Regions from separate parts of the Clostridium senegalense genome, predicted to be linked through region 2. Evidence: a T-box and tRNA genes for the amino acid it is inferred to sense, from the RefSeq annotation. Region 2 holds a T-box; the other holds one or more tRNA genes.
The links. A T-box is a leader RNA that pairs with one kind of tRNA and senses whether it is charged. The one in region 2 lies ahead of trpS (tryptophan--tRNA ligase), so its partner is inferred to be a tRNA-Trp.
Positions count from the first base shown of each region.

Region 1: it has a tRNA-Trp gene. The T-box ahead of trpS (tryptophan--tRNA ligase) is inferred to sense a tRNA for this amino acid. The anticodon was not compared.

Region 1 is NZ_JAHLNC010000007.1:17,240-26,250, reverse strand. Features, by position in the region: gene KQI36_RS12210 (hypothetical protein) at 1-382, shown strand, start outside; gene KQI36_RS12205 (alpha/beta hydrolase) at 472-1,392, opposite strand; gene KQI36_RS12200 (GNAT family N-acetyltransferase) at 1,841-2,449, shown strand; gene KQI36_RS12195 (AI-2E family transporter) at 2,706-3,905, opposite strand; tRNA gene KQI36_RS12190 (tRNA-Trp) at 4,180-4,255, shown strand; gene KQI36_RS12185 (ABC transporter ATP-binding protein) at 4,925-6,007, shown strand; gene KQI36_RS12180 (ABC transporter permease) at 6,007-6,903, shown strand; gene KQI36_RS12175 (extracellular solute-binding protein) at 6,905-8,746, shown strand.
Region 2 is NZ_JAHLNC010000002.1:200,379-209,389, forward strand. Features, by position in the region: gene KQI36_RS06175 (cellulose biosynthesis cyclic di-GMP-binding regulatory protein BcsB) at 1-1,506, opposite strand, end outside; gene KQI36_RS06180 (glycosyltransferase family 2 protein) at 1,566-2,828, opposite strand; gene KQI36_RS06185 (polysaccharide deacetylase family protein) at 2,833-4,476, opposite strand; gene KQI36_RS06190 (GGDEF domain-containing protein) at 4,466-5,224, opposite strand; gene trpS (tryptophan--tRNA ligase) at 5,579-6,577, opposite strand; T-box leader at 6,669-6,901, opposite strand; gene KQI36_RS06200 (hypothetical protein) at 7,041-7,256, shown strand; gene KQI36_RS06205 (hypothetical protein) at 7,422-7,940, shown strand; gene KQI36_RS06210 (GH36-type glycosyl hydrolase domain-containing protein) at 8,056-9,011, opposite strand, start outside.

The sequences.
Region 1 (9,011 bases), on a different contig from region 2:
ACCAAATCTATTTGATATAGAGTTAAGAATAACAATTTTAGATGAGAATAAAAGTGAAACAATGGAAAAAAATATAATTAGAGCAATAAAAAATACATATAATTTTGACTCAAAATATTTATTGCGAAATTTTAATAGAATGAGAATAAAAGTTATGATATACATTTTAATCGCAATAGCACTTTTAGGTGCAGGTTATATATTTGAAGAAACATCTTTGAAAAGAGTTTTAGTTGAAAGTGTAAGTATCGGTGGATGGGTATTTTTATGGGAGGCAATTCATATAGTTTTTATGGATAGATATGATTTACTATATGAATTAAATAATACAATGCGTTCAGCAGATAGTAACATAATATTTAACTATAGTAATAAAAATTAAAATACTAAAATATTATTTAGTGGGTGGTATAAATAACTATTAAAACTTTATACCACCCACTTTGGTGTGTAAATACTGAAATTATAATTCTATAATATATCATTTAAAAATTTTAGTACATCCAAATGAATATCATCTTTATTTAGTTCGTTTAAAAGCTCATGTCTTGCACCAGGATATAAAATCATATCTACAGAATTTATCCCATGTTTTATTAAACTCTTTTGTAATTTTTCAACACCTTTCCCCATAAGTCCAACAGGATCATCACTTCCACCTATAAGTAATATAGGTAAAGATTTAGGAATCATAGATAAATTCTCATTTTTATGATTACATTTTAATCCCTTTAATAAATAATAAAAATAAGAGTTTGAATGTATCGCTCCACATAAAGGGTCATCTATATATTTATCAACCTCTTCTTTATTTCTAGTAAGCCAATCAAAATTTGTTCTTATAGGTTTAAATTTATTATTAAAATTACCAAAACTTAATTTATCCATAAATTTAGCAGGGGTTTTCTCACCATGTTTTTTCATTTGATATTTAGCTAATTTTTCAGCAAAAGAAAATAATAGTTTTTGATTCCCATTACTTCCACACAAGATTAAACCATTTAATTCTTTTCCGAAAATCTCAGAATACCTAAGAGATAAAAAAGAACCCATACTATGGCCAAAAAGAAATATAGGAAGATTAGGATTTTCTTTTTTTATTAAATTAGTTACATCTTTTAAATTATCTACCATTAAGTGAAAAGCATCGCCTTTTCCCATATAACCTAAATCATTAGGACTAGTTTTACCATGACCACGATGGTCATTTGCGTAAACAATAAATCCATTATCATTTAAAAATTTAGCAAAATTATTATATCTAAGTCCATGTTCTGCCATACCATGAGAAATTTGAACTATTCCTTTAGGAGAAGAAACATCACAGTCCCATTTATAAATATGAATATCTTTATCTTTTTTATCCTTTATAAAAAATGTACTTAAAGTCATAATATCAATCCCTTCTATAGTTTTAATACTAATAAATTTTATGATTGATTATATTGGAATAACTCAATTATCTCAATAGATAGATATATATACAACTAGTTAATTAAATTTATATATTGATAAAATTTTTAAGTGTATAAATTAAAATTATAACGTGCACACTATATAATGTATGAAAATATATTAATTTTAATAATCGTAGGTAAAAAAAGTATATTAAAACTAATTATATAGTATAAAACTACACATAATATAATAAAGTTTACAAAAAGTTAGTTTAAAAAATCAGAAAATTTGATATAATATAAATATAGAAAAAATTATACAAAATTTATGATGTAAGCGTTTTTTGTAGTACATAAATAAAGTTTATAACATATAATACATAAAGTTTACCGCTGATTAGAATACAAAATTAATCATTTAGTATAGGCGAGGGGGAAGTGTTATGCCTGACAATTTGATAGACTATAAGGACTTTAGAGAAAGGTGTTTTTCAATATTTCCAACTATGGAAACTGAAAGATTTCTATTACTAAAATGTGATAAGGCCTATGAAAAAGATTATGAGAGTTTATTATCAGATGATGAAGTTATGAAATACTCAGGAACTGAAATTTTTGATTTAAAAAAACAAGTAAAATTATATTTAGAGCATTTAATAAATGATTATAACAATAAAAAAGGTATACATTGGGTAATCATTGATAAAGTTCATTATAAATTTATAGGAGAAATAGGAATATATAATTTAGATTTGTATTCTAATAGATGTGAAATAGGATATACCATATTAAAAAAATACTGGAGAAACAAGGTAGCTACTGAATGTATAAAGAGGGTTTTAAAATTTGCATTTAAAGAATTATATATGCATAAAGTTGTAGCAATCATAGATATTAACAATGATCCATCTATTAAATTAGTAGAATCATTAGGCTTTAAAGAAGAAGGAATGCTTAAGGAACATTATTATAACTACAAAGAAAAAAGTTATATAAACGTTGAACTTTGGGCTATGATAAGAAAAGAAGAACTTTATAGCAAAGTAATGTAATAAAAAGAGATTTAAAAATAATTTATGTTATTTTTGAATCTCTTTTTTATTAGTATAAACGGCAAAGAAAATTTAATTTCTACAGGTATAGGTTTATGCATTGTAAAAGAAATTTCCAATAAGTTAAATCATAGGGTTTCTATACAATGACATTATAAAAAGTACGCAGAAGTTACTATAGAGTTTATAAAATAAAGTTTTATGGCTATACAAAAATAACAGATTAAAATAGATATTTTAATCTGTTATTTTTAAATTAATTACTAGAATTATCATCTTTTCTATTTGAAGAAGATTTAATACCAGAATTCTTTTTAACTTTTATATGACTAATATCAACTTTATAATTATTAATGGCATCAACTAACTTAGGGTTTTTATTTGTATATTTATTTAAATAGCGTTCATAATAAATTTTTAAAGCTCCAGCTATAGGAATAGCTATAAGCATACCTATCATTCCATAGAGCTTTCCACCAACACTAAGTGCAAGTAAACAAGCTACAGGGTTTATGCCAATACTATTAGATGACATTTTAGGTCCAAGCCAATTTCCATCAATTTGTTGTAACACAAACAGCCAAATTAAAACTATTAAAGCTGTCATCGGATTGAAGAATATGTTTAGTACTACACCAAACACTATGCCGACAAAAGGTCCAAAGTAAGGTATCATGTTAGTTATACCAAATACTACCGAAATTAAAACTATATATTGAGATTTTATAAATATAAGGCCTATAAAACAAGCTATTCCAACTATAGTAGATTCTACTGCTCTGACCCATAAATAAGTACCTAACATATAATTTACAGCGTGGAAAAATTCTAAAAGTTTTTTTCCTAATCTTTCTCTAAAAATTATAAACAACCATTTTCTTGAAGACTTAACAAAGGTTTCTTTATAAAATAAATAATAAACAGCTATAATTAATGCAAATATCCAATTAACTATGGATAAAGTAACAGTTACTAATGATGCTAAAGCTGTATTAAAGAAAGTTGTAGACCAATTACCAAGGTTTTCTAATATATTAATTTTATTTGCAATTTCCATTGTGAGTTCACTATTTATAACATTATTAAACCATTTTTCTGAAACTCTAACCATCTCAGGTATAGAGTTAATAAGAGTTGTAATATTAGAAACTATTCCTGGAATTAAGTAAATTGCACAAAGTACTAAAACAAGTGTTACAAGAATCAAAGTAGAGAGTAAACTTAGCCCTCGTGATAAATTAAGTTTATTCTCAAAGACTTTCATTATAGGATTAAGCACATAAGCAATTATTGCAGCCAATATAAATGGCCAAAGTATACCTAACAATAAATCATATAAGTTAAACAATATATAATAATTATCTATAATTTTAACGCCTATGTACGCACATAAAATAAGCAATAATATATAAAGATTAGCATTAAATTTTTCTTTTAAATCTTTAAATCTGTTCAAAATCAACCCACCTTTAAATTTTTTGAATATTAAAAACTTTAATTATAATTAAAGTTGAAAGTATAAGAAATATTAATCTGAATTAAATATATATCTATTTAAAACTATTTTGTATGCAAAACTTAATATTTATACCAATTTATATTTAAATTTATATTTCTTATCTAAAACTATAATAATACAAAAGAGAGTTTTATTCTATATAAAAATAAATTTACTTAATATTGACATAATCTATACAAAATGTTAATATAACAAATGTGCTAATTAATATAGGGGTATAGCTCAATTGGTAGAGTAGCGGTCTCCAAAACCGTTGGTTCCGGGTTCAAGTCCTCGTGCCCCTGCCATAAAAATCAGTAGTTTTTACTACTGATTTTTTTTATGTAAAAAAAATATAACAAAAAGAAAATAAATGTAGAATTTTATTTTCGCTTTTGCTATAATCAAAAGTAATGATTTTTATTAATATTTAATGGCATTTAAATGTTATATGGTTTATTTAAATTCTACGTACAGATTTAGACATAGAATTTAAATTGTAGACTAAAAAGAGTCAGATAAAACAATATTTATTTTAAAAATCAAAAATGTCTTAAAACTAAATATATTACATATGCTATATATAACTAAGACTATGGATTTTAAATAAATTTAAGTTTAAATTTTACAAGTAAATTTTAATTTTACAAGTAAGTTTTATTTTTTATAATAGGTATATTTACTAATATGGAAAAATTGTTGCAAAACAATAAACCAATTATTAAAAATAGATACGAGAAGGGGTTAATTATGTTAGGTTAACACTTTAGAATTTATTCTAAATTTATAAATTAGTTCATAATCAATTTATATTAGCTAATGCTGAATAAGTTATGAGTACTAATATCCCCTGCAATAAAAATGCAAGGGATTTTTATTTTGTTAAGAATTAGGTATATTAAGGGAAAAATGTTATTTCCGGTATATTCCTTAAAAAATATATAAATGAAAAATATTAGAAAGCAGGGGTGATTTTCTTGATTGATGTAATGGTTCAATTAAAAGGAATAAGCAAAGGATTTTTAGAAAGCGATTTTTTGGCAGTAGATAATATCTCCTTAGATATAAGAAAGGGTGAATTTCTAACTGTTCTAGGACCTAGTGGCTGTGGCAAAACTACTACACTAAGAATGATAGCAGGATTTGAAAATCCTACAAATGGTGAGATTTTTATAGACGGAGAGGAAATTTCAAAAGTACCACCATATAAGAGATGTGTAAATACAGTTTTTCAAAGTTATGCACTATTTCCACATATGAACATTTATGAAAATATAGCATTTGGACTAAGGGTTAAAAATGTAAAAGATAGTGAAGTAAAAGAAAAAGTGCATGAAATGCTGAAAATGGTTCAACTTGAAGGCTTTGAAAAAAGGATGCCTAGCGAACTTTCAGGAGGTCAAAAACAAAGGGTTGCAATAGCAAGAGCGGTAATAAATAATCCGAAAGTATTACTTTTAGATGAACCTTTAGGAGCTTTAGATTTAAAGTTGAGAAAACAAATGCAGCTTGAATTAAAACAGCTTCAAAGAAAACTTGGAATAACATTTATATATGTTACTCATGACCAAGAAGAGGCACTAACAATGTCAGATAGGATAGTAGTAATGAACAATGGGGTTATAGAACATGTGGGAACACCTTCAGAAATTTATGAAAAACCTAGAACAAAATTTGTGGCAAACTTCATTGGTGAAACGAATTTATTTGAGGGAACTGTGTTAGAAAGAGGAGAAGAATTATATCTTGTAGATAACAAATTTGGAGAAGATATTCTCATAGGACACACTGAGAATTCTATTACTGAGGAAATTTGTTTAGCTATTAGACCAGAAAGGATAAAACTTTCTAACAATATAGATAATGGAATGGTCGGAATAAAAGTAAAAGTAAAAGAAAGAATTTATAATGGTTCTGTAATAAAAACTGTTGTTACAACTGAAAATGGAACAGAGTTTATTGTAGCAGAGCCTATAAGTCAAGTTTATTCATTAGAAGAGCAGAATAAACCACATATATTTGCTATATGGAATCCTAAACATGCAGTGGTGGTTCAATAATGTTAAAGAAAACAAAGGAAGTTAATAAGCTTCACAAAAATAGAAATAAACTAAAATCACTATTAGCTACAGTAGGACCCGTAACTTTGTGGTTAGTGACTTTTTTTGTTGTGCCACTTACAATTGTATTTTTGTTCAGTTTTCTATCAAGAGGTGAATACGGAGAAGTTCAATTACCTTTAACAATAGAAAATTATAAAAGACTGTTATCGCCAATATATTTACAAATACTTTGGAAAACAGTTTTAATAGGGATTTTAACAACTGTTGGATGTTTAATTATAGGGTATCCATTTGCATATTTCATTGGAAGAGCGAAAAAAAAGTATAGGTCTATATTATTACTTTTAGTAATATTACCATTTTGGACAAATTCATTAGTTCGTACTTATGCATGGATAATACTTTTAAGGACAGAAGGAGTAATAAATACATTATTACTGAAGATTGGAATGATATCATCACCAATCCAAATGTTATATACTGACGGAGCTGTACTTTTAGGTATGGTGTATATTATGTTACCTTTTATGATACTTCCTATATATACATCAATTGAAAAATTAGATATGAGTTATATAGAAGCAGCTAGTGATTTAGGAGCATCACCAGTTAAAACTTTTAAAGATGTAACATTACCGCTTACAAAACCAGGAATAATAGCTGGATGTATGCTAGTGTTTATACCAACTTTAGGATATTTCTTTATTTCTGACTTGATGGGTGGAAGTAAAACAATGTTAATATCTAATTTAATAAAAAATCAGTTTTTAACATCTAGAGATTGGCCTTTTGGGGCAGCTATAGCAGTAATATTAATATTACTTATGTTAATAGCAATAGGACTATATTTTAAAGCAACAAAAGGTAAAAATGCCTCTAAGGAGGTTTTATAAAATGAAAAACAAAATAGGTATAATATCAAAAATATACACTACATTAATATATATGTTCTTATACTTACCAATTGTAGTACTTATAGTATTTTCTTTTAATAGCTCAAAATTAAATGCTACATGGACAGGTTTTACACTAGACTGGTATAAGAAGTTAATTACAAATGATCAGATATTAATGGCACTAAAGAACAGTTTAATAATAGGATTCATAAGTACTTTTTTTGCTGTTATAATAGGGACTTTAGCTGCTATTGGAATGTATAGATATAAGTTTAAGGGCAAAAAGGCTATAGAGGGACTTTTATATGTGCCTGTAGTTATTCCTGAAATAGTAATGGGAATATCAATGCTTGTATTTTTCTCTATGTTAAATTTAGAGGCAGGGTTAACAACACTAATATTATCTCATATAACATTTTGTATCGGATACGTAGTAGTTGTTGTAAGAGCAAGATTAGAAGGATTTGATAATTCTATAGAAGAAGCAGCATTAGACTTAGGTGCTACGCCTTGGCAAACATTAACTAAAGTAACTTTGCCTATAATATCACCAGGAATAATAGCAGGAGGATTACTTGCATTTACACTTTCTTTAGATGATGTAATAATAAGTTTCTTTGCAGCAGGTCCTGAAAGTAATACATTACCATTAAAAATATTTTCTATGGTTAAATTTGGTGTAACACCAGAAATAAATGCACTATCTACTGTAATGATGGTATTTACATTAACTATAGTTATAGTTGCTGAAGGTATTAGAAGAAATGTATTAAAGAATAAAAAAATAAAAAAAGTTATAACATTTATTGCTATAGTACTAGTAATTTTTGGAGCTGGTTTTACAATATTTTCAGGTAAAACAGCTACGCCAAAAGAAACTTTAAACATATTTACCTGGTCAGAATTTTTGCCTGAGTCTGTAGTAGAAGAGTTTGAAAGAGAATATAATGTAAACGTAAATTACATGACATTTTCATCAAATGAAGAAATGCTTGCAAAGCTTATGGGTGGAAATGTTCCATACGATTTAATAATAACAAGTGATTATGCAATTGAGGTTATGATAAAACAAAATTTAGTACAAGAATTAGACAAAAGTAATATACCTAATATGTCTAATATAGATAACAATGTATTAAATTTAGATTTTGATCCAGGAAATAAATATAGTTTTCCATATATGTGGGGTGGAAATTATATAGTTGTGGATAGAAGCAAAATAGATAAAGATATTACATCTTTTGAAGATATGTGGGATTCACAGTTTAAAAATTCTATGGTAGTTTTAGATGATCCAAGGGTTATGATAGGAGTGGCACTTCAAAAAAATGGCTACTCTATAAACACTAAAAATCCAAAAGAATTAGAAAAGGCGAAACAAGACTTAGTAAAATTAATGCCAAATATAAAGGCTTTTGATAGTGAATCACCAAAAACACTATTAATAAATGGAGAAGCATCAATAGGATATGTTTGGGGAACAGAAGCATATCTTGCTAAGTTAGAAAATCCTAATTTAGAAACAATACTTACAAAAGAAGGTGTTGTTCCACAATATGATAATTTTGTAGTTCCTAAAACAGCAAAAAATAAAGCATTGGCTGAAAAGTTTATAAATTATATATACGATCCACAAGTAAGTTTACAAGTTTCAGAAGAGTTTCCATATGCAAATCCTAATAAAGAAGCTCAAAAACTTATGTCAAAAGAAAAGCTTGAAGATATAGCTGTCTATCCACCAAGAGAGGCAGTAGAAAAAAATGAGTTAATAAAAGATGTAGGTGAAGCAACTAAACTTTATGATGAAATATGGACGCAAATAAAAAATAGTAAAAAATAAAAATATATTTTGTTTAACACTTTATTTTATAAAAATTAGTAGCTTTCAAATTATGAATTTGAGGCTACTATTTTTTAAGTTTTCTTTAATAATCATTAATATAAAGATATTTATTAAATTTTCTACATTAGAATTTAAAAAGTTTAAGTTGTTAAATATTAAATCCTTTAACCTATTAAGTGGAAGAGATTAAATATATATATTATAATTAATGTATATATTTAATCTTAAGTTTGAAGTTCTATAGGGAAACAAGCTCCAAGTT
Region 2 (9,011 bases):
AATAATAGATGATAAACTTTTCATATTTTCATCATTTATATTATCTGGTATTACTACTATAACATCATCAAAATTTCCCTCTCTTACAAATGGGTATGGATAATTTTCAAATATTAACTTTTTACTATCTTTATAAGGTAAATGTACACAGGATTCATTAGATATATATGCCCATGGTGTATCCTTTCCAGTAGTATCACAGATTAAATCTTTAACTTCTAAATTAAATTTCACTTTAATATCATATGAATTTGTATTTCTAAGACTTTCTGGTATAGTAACTTTAAGCTCGTCATCATCTGCTTTATCCATATACATTTTATGACTTCCTATAGGTATTTCATTAACATATATAGTTACCAAAGACCTATCAAAATCTAAATTTTTAGCATATTTAAACTTTAAAATTATATTTGAATCCTTTTCTATAGTTCTATTTTTAGGTATTGATAGTGAGAATTTAGTTTCTTTAGCAAATGGTCCTTCTAATAATATATGATCATATCCTAAATCTTTTAATGAAATATCAGTATTTTTTTTCTTATTTAATTCTAAAACTTTAGTACTCTCATTTATAACTACAACTTGTTCTTTAGTATTCTCTACTAACATTCCATTCAAAATAAATTTAGTAGCCTTTTTAAGCATTTCATCATTTTCACTTACAATTAAAAGAAGCTTTTTAGTATGCTCATAAGGTGAATTAACCTCTTTTAAAATTGCCTCTTTAGATAAATTATTTTTTTCTTTTTCTGTCAAAAGTTCTGATACTTCTTTAGGCGCACTATTTAAAGAACCTATATATATTAAATTATTATTTTTCACCTCATTAATCTTTGATGTTTTTAATAAATTACAGGTAAACTCTTTAAATTGTGACAACCTTCCAATATACCCTGAAATAATCATTGATGAAGTTATTTCACCTTCTGTAAAATCATCTGGAATAATAATATTAACACTTGATTTTATATCACTTTCTTTTATGTATGGATATGGAAAATCTTGCAAGGAATTATAATCTTTTAGTTCTTTAAAATCTAAATGTATAAAAGAATCTTCATGAAATACTATCCAATTTGCTGAGTTAATATCATCCTCACAAGGTTTTTCACTTATTCTTTTATATGTTTTTATTTGTATTTCATTAAAGCCTTGTATTATGTTTTCTTTAGGTATTGGTATTCTTATAGTTTCTTTATAATCTTTTGTTTCATTTAGTTTTGTTGAATATATAGGAGTTTTATTTACCACTATAGTTAATGTTGATTCATCTTCATTTATAAGTTCACTTTTACTTAAAATCAAGTTTAAATATCCATCTTGAATTTCCCATTTCTTATCAACAGTAAAAAAAACACTTTCCGTTGAATTTACTCCTATATTTTTTATTTCCTGAGTAAAATGAAAATTTTTACCTATAATTTCCTCATTGAAATCTTGAGCAAAAGCTATATGGGAAAATATAATAGAAATCGTAATAAACAATGTAACAATTTTTTTCACATTATCCCTCCTTTATAGATTTAATTATTCAAATCAATTTCATAATTAACATAAATATATTAAAATCTTTCTGTTTTGTACCATTTAACCTCCCTTTTTAAAACTATATCTTTTATGTATTGAATAAAGCTATTAACTGCCACTATTACCCACATCTGACAATATGTAAAATACATTATCGGTATTAAAATTACATTTTTGAATGTCCCTTGCCCTTTTTCCATTGTTAGTGTTATAGCAACCTCTAAAATAAAAAGTATATAAGCTAATATCCATAATATATTAAGATTTCCATTTATACTTGTTTTTAAGTTTGTAAATATACTTAATATAAATATTCCATCAGATATAAGTACTGATGATAAAAATAAAAAATACACTAAAAAGAAATATATTACATCAAATAAAATCTTTGATGGTTTTTCCTTAAATATTTTTATAAGATATTTATTAAGTACATATATATTCCCTTTTGCCCAACGTGTTCTTTGTTTAAACCATACCTTGATTGTTTCAGGTTCTTGTTCCCAAGTTACTGCAAGTGGCATAAATGCTATTTTATAACCTATTTTATAAATTCTAAAACTTATTTCTGTATCTTCAGATATAGCTTTTTCATCCCAACCACCTAACCTTTTTAGTATGGATTTTTTTATAACAAAATTAGTACCAGGTATAGTACATAATTTTAAAAGATTCCATCTCCCAGCCTGAGCCATCCATTGAAAACTCAAAGTTTCAATATTTATAAATTTCGTTAATATATTTCTATCTCTATTTCTTGTTCTAAATTTTCCTATTACTGCTCCTAAAGTTTTATCATTATGTATTCTAGTTATTAAATATTTAAGAGCATTTTTTTCTGTAGTATTATCTGCATCATATACTGCTATATATTCACCTTTAGCCTTTTTATAACCTAAATTTAATGCATTAGATTTTCCCTTTCCACCAGTTACACTATCTGTAGTTATGATAGTAAAATTGTAATTTGGAAACTCTTTTTTTGCTTTTTTTAATTCTTCAGCAGTATTATCGTTAGAATTATCATTTATAACTATAAGCTCCATTTTATCTTTAGGGTAATTTAAAAGTAATAATGCCCTAACTGTTTTATATATTACTTTTTCTTCATTATGTGCTGGAACCAATATAGAAACAAAAGGACATTTTTTATCTTCTATAAGTTGTATTTTTATTTTATTCATTTTTATGTAATACATATATCCATTTGTAGCTAGCAATATATTTATTAAAAGCACTAGCCATATAGATATAAGTGAATAAAGAAATAAATAATCTATTAATGTTAAATTTTCCATTAAATCACCTTAAAAATTTTTTCTTATTTATGTTTCTAAAATATAAATATATAATGAAAAATATTATACAAAATATACCTACAATTATTGCTAATATTTTATTTATTTTTTCTACATATTTATTGTTGTGTTCTTCATCAAGACTACCTTCTTTAAATCTATTTTCTATGGATATATTTCCATCCTTTGATTTAATAGTTATATCATTAAATTCAATCCAATTGTCATACTTTTTTAAATCTAAAAAACTTACATTTTTACTTTTTAGAAATTCAACAGATTCCTTTAAATATTCAATATCTAAGTAAGGATGAAAAAACATCCCTCCAGTGTGTCCTCTAACCAAGTTTAATATGTCATAATTTTCTTTTAATTTATCTTTCCATAAAATATCTTCATTATCTATATATCCTAAGTTTTCTGGAATAAGACAATTAAAATTCTTTGTATTTCTTAAAATATAAGGATAACTTGTTGTTGTAAATTGCTTATCACTACTTTGATATGCACCAACATATGTTGAAAAATGTTTTTTTATAGATGAATATCCTCTTGAATCTATTCCATAATGCGGGGCTTCAAACCCTAATGGATATATACCATTTTTCACACAATCTATAACTGCTTTACTTAAATTCTTAGTAACATATTCTTCTACATCCCATGTTACTGGACTATCCTTTATACCATTCCAAAACTCGTAGTCTTCACCACCTTCTTTATCTTTAAAATTTCCATGATTATATCCATGAAGTATTATAGTGCCACCTTTATCTTGCATATACTTTATGGTATTTATAAATCCTGGCTTATCTGTCATATAATTTTCATATCCTGTTTTAGTATCTATATATGCTGGAATAAGTGCTACTATAAAAGGTATATTTTCATCATATAAGTAATCTGCAATTTTTCTTAATTCATAAGTATCCCTAAAAGGATGAACATCTTCTATTCTTATAAATATCTTTTGTTCACTAATATTTTTTACATTAAAAACCTCATTCAACATATCTGAAAATATAAAAAATAAAACATTTTCACTAGGTATTAAAGAAACATACCACAGATTTTTTTCATTTACTACATAGGGATATTGCTGCCTTCCATCACTAAAATAAGAATGTATTATTATTTCTTCGTTAATATTATCTACAACATTTATTTCTCCATATTTATCTATTGTAAATTTTTTTAATGTTTTATCATTTTCTCCATTTGAGAAATAATATATTTCTTTTAGGTCTACAGTCTTGGGTGTAAAACTAATATTATAGTTTTCATTATGATCTACAAGTTTCTCTATTCCATTTCCAATCCAACAAATTGTTTTATCAAATTTCTTTATATCGTATATAAATTCTTCATTACTAATATCTTTATCTATAATTACTGAAAATACATAATCATAGCTTTCTAGATAATTTTTTTTATATTCTTTTATGTCTACCGTTTCAACCTTTGTATTAAAAGCACCCATTAATTCTGAAATAGAATTTAAAATATTTCTATTATAACTAAATTCTACTTTTGTATCATAAACGATTAGTACATTTAAACAATCTTCTTTTGCTTTTGTATTTACTCCCAAAGAACAAGTAGTTATAAAAAATGCTAATAAAATTAATATATATTTTTTAAACATCATATTCTAATTCCTTATCAGCCATTTCTTTAAGTTCAAAGGCATTTTTTATATCATCTTTATATTCTACTGTTGAAATTTTGATTTCCAAATTTATATCTTTATCTTTATATTTAGATTTGAAATTTAAATTTTCTATATTTTTTCTTATCTCTTCACTAATCACATTAGATTCTTTAAGATTGGTTTCAATTAATAATACAGCAAAAGTGTTTTTGTTTAACATGTACTTCATATCTTCCGTCCTTGATGATTTTACTATAGATTTACTTACCATATTAAATAATTTTTTAATTTTTTCTTTTCCAAAGTAGCTTAAAAGTTCATCATAGTACATTATCTTAATAATCATTAATACAAAAGGTCTATTATATTTTTGTGACCTAATTATTTCTCTTTCTAAATCATTATAAAAGCCTCTGTTATTCCCTAACCCTGTTTCTTTATCTATAGTTATCAACTCATTAACATCTTCTTTTAATTCCTTTTCCAAACACTGTAACTCATTTATGTTGTAAGATATTTTTCCTATGGTAAAAGAAATTATAGGTATGAAAAATAACCACAAATAAACATTTAATTCTATAGTTTGGGATAAAGTTACATTAGTGTATATAAAATATGTAGCATAAATAAATATAACAAAAGCACTACTCAACATTCCCCAAATAGTACCTTTTAAATATGAAATAATAATAATTAAAGACATGGATCCAAGCATAATAAAATCTATTACACTATTTCTATCCATATAAAAATATAAAAAACTAAAAATAATAAAAATTTCTACTATAAAAATAGTAAAATATATATCTAAATTTACCGATTTATCATTCACTATATAGTCGTTGTCAAAGGCCTATAAATACTTATAATTTTTCTTTTTTACTCCTTTAATTTATCCATTTTTTATAAAATATTAATAGTTTTGACTAACTTCCTCCTTTCTTTGTTTTCTTTGTCTATTATTTGCTTGTTAGTAATCATTAATTCATAATATTGAATGTTATTTTTATAATTACTCATTAAAAAATTTTAAACACTATAATATAAAGATTTTAAATATGATATTTTAAAATAAAAAAACAGCTTTAAAGCTGTTTTTTTACATTTGAATGAATCCTATTTTTCTTTTCATTTTTGAAAGGGTTTTATTAGCTATATATCTTGCTTTTTCCGCACCTTTTGTATAAATTTCTTCAAGTTCTTTTTTATTTTCTAATAACTCTTTTACTTTAGTTTGAACTGGTTCTAATTCTTCTACTATAGCTTCCCCTACATCCTTTTTAAATTGTGCATATCCTTGACCTTTATATTTTTCTTCTATTTCTTCCATAGTCATATTCTTTATAGCACCTAATATTGTCATTAAATTTTTAACACCTGGTTGCTCATCACTATATCTTACCTCACCGATACTATCTGTAACTGCTCTTGAAATTTTCTTTCTAATTACATCTGGTGGGTCCATTATTAATATATAGCAATTTGGATTTTCTTCTGATTTTGACATTTTCTTTTCTGGATTTTGTAAATCCATTATTTTAGCACCTGCTTTTGGAACATATGCTTCTGGAATTTTAAATGTTGGACTATAGGTTTTATTAAATCTCTCTCCAATATCTCTTGCAAGTTCTAAGTGTTGTACTTGGTCTATTCCAACAGGTACTACATCACTTTGATATAAAAGTATATCTGCTGCCATTAACACTGGATAATTAAATAAACCTGCGCCTATACTATCTCCACTTTTCTTTGCTTTATCTTTATACTGAGTCATTCTTGAAAGTTCACCCATATAGCTATTACAAGTTAAAAGCCATGAACATTCACTGTGTGCTGGTACATGTGATTGTATAAACATAGTGTTTTTCTCTGGCATAATTCCTGATGCTATATAAATAGCTAAAATTTCTAAAGTTCTTTTTCTAAGATCTGCTGGCTGTTGTTGAACTGTAATAGCATGTAAATCTACTACACAAAAATAACATTCATATTCTTCTTGAAGTTTAACCCAATTTTTTATAGCTCCTAAATAGTTTCCTAATGTTAAATCTCCTGATGGTTTAATTCCACTAAATATAACTTTTCTTTTTTCTTCCATAATCAATACCTCCAATATATATTTTAAAATTAATTCTTATTACATATAATTTTTTATTTCAAATAAAAAATAAAAACCCTATAGAATTAATCTATAGGGCGTCAATAACGCGGTACCACCTAATTTTAGCTTTAAAGGCTACTCTACTCTCAGATACATATAATATCCTACCTCTATAACGTGAGGACACGTCAAAGACTACTACATATTTCGCCTTTGCTCTCAGAGACCCATTCAACTTAATCATAATTGTGATAATTCCACCATCTATCACTCTCTTTAAATTTGTTTTTAAGTTTACTTACTTCTCTTCATAGATTTATGATTTTATAATAGTATACTCCTGATAATTGTTTTGGTCAATGTTTTTTATTAATTTAGTATTTTTTTTTAATTTATAGCCAAAATAATTATAAACCACTAATAAATTATTTCATTTTTATATAAATAAGGAGTTGATTATATGACTAAAGATAAAAAAACAAATTATGCACCTAACTTAAGAAACCATTTGGATGCACCACTTAATAAAACTAAATGTTTTTCAAAAAAAGATTATATAGAACTTCCAGACAATGTTACCGATCCTATTGTAGCAAATAACATATCTAATGCGGAATTTGATTATACTTATAATCGTGGAGAAGATATACCTACTACTGAAGATAAAGAAGATTAGTATATACTTTTTTAATATCTTAAAATAAGTTCTACACTTATTTTAAGATATTTTTATTTACTTTAAAAATTAACTTCATGTTAATAATGTAAATTTTTATATCTTATTGAAAATAATTACTCCACAGTTGATATAATGATTATTAAAAGGCTAAGGAGTGGTAACTTGAAAAATTTCAAATTTTTTATAGTTATATTATATATTTTTTCCACTATTTTTCTTTTTGGATCTACTCCTACTCCTACTAAAGAGCAGCTGGTCATTGAAGACTTTCTAAACAGTATATATTCTTTTAAAAATGATGAAATTCCCATTGTATTACAACATAATTCCATATATCCTAAAGACTCATTTTTATCAAGAGTCAAACCTTATATGACCAAAACTTCATATGATAAACTCACTTCTAAAAAACTTCAAAATAAATACGTAAAATTAGCTGTTGATATGGGCTTTGATAGTGAATGCGATATAATTAAAATAACTAAAGTAGGAAAAAGTAATAATTATGATTACTTTATAAAAGTGCATGTAATTTTTAGTGATACTGGTACTAAAGAATCCTATATAATCAAAGGTTCTATTTCTTTAAATAACAATAAACAGAAACCTAAAATTAATATTTGTCCTAATATTTCCATACCTAGTATTGGTTCTAGTAACCTAACATCTAAATTAGTATAGCTCTTATTTCTATTTTTTATCATAATATTTATAGTACAAAAATGAAGATGTATTATCAAAATAAAATTTTACTTTGAAATACACCTTCATTTAATTAATTCTTTACATATTCTTTTTATTGGTTTTTAATTCTATAAATTAAGCTATGTTCACCATTCTCATATTTTATAAAATTACTTTTTATTAAATTCCCGTCTAAGTAAATTTCATTTTCTTTACCGTACTCCACATTTATTATATATGTGCTTTTATCTGTTTTATGAGTTATCGTATATTTTTTAAAAGGTATGTTTTTTAAAGGTTCTATAGTAAATCCTTTCCCATCTTTAAGTTTAAATCCCAGTATTGCCTCTATGGCTACTTTATACATCCATGAAGCACTTCCTGTATAATAACTCCACCCGCCTCTTCCATTATGAGGAAATGAAGAGTACACATCTGCACACATTACATATGGCTCAACTTTATATTTATTAGCAGTACTAAAATCTTTGCTGTGATTTATTGGATTTATCATATTGAAAAGTTCTACAGCCTTTTCTCCTTCATTTAAAATAGCATATGCTAGTATAGTCCAAATAGCACCATGAGTATACTGCCCACCATTTTCTCTAACTCCTGGAATATAACCTTTTATATAGCCTGGTTCTAAGTTTGATTTATCAAAAGATGGAGTTAAAAGCATTATTATGCCTTCTTGTTTGTTTATTAAGTATCTGTATAAGTTACTCATAGCTTTCTTTGCTCTTGATATATCTGCACATTTAGATATTACACTCCAAGATTGACTTATTGAATCAATTCTACATTCATCATTTTCACTAGAACCTAATGGAGTCCCGTCATCAAAATATGCTCTCTTATACCAATTTCCATCCCATCCGTTTTTTTCTACAGCCACTTTAAGTTTTTCCATAGCACCAGTATATTTTTCATATAGATTTAAATCACCTTTTTCTTTGCATAAATATTTAAAATTATCTAGTACCGAATATATGAACCATGCAAGCCAAACACTTTCCCCCTTACCTTTATTTCCAATGGTGCTCATTCCATCATTCCAATCACCAC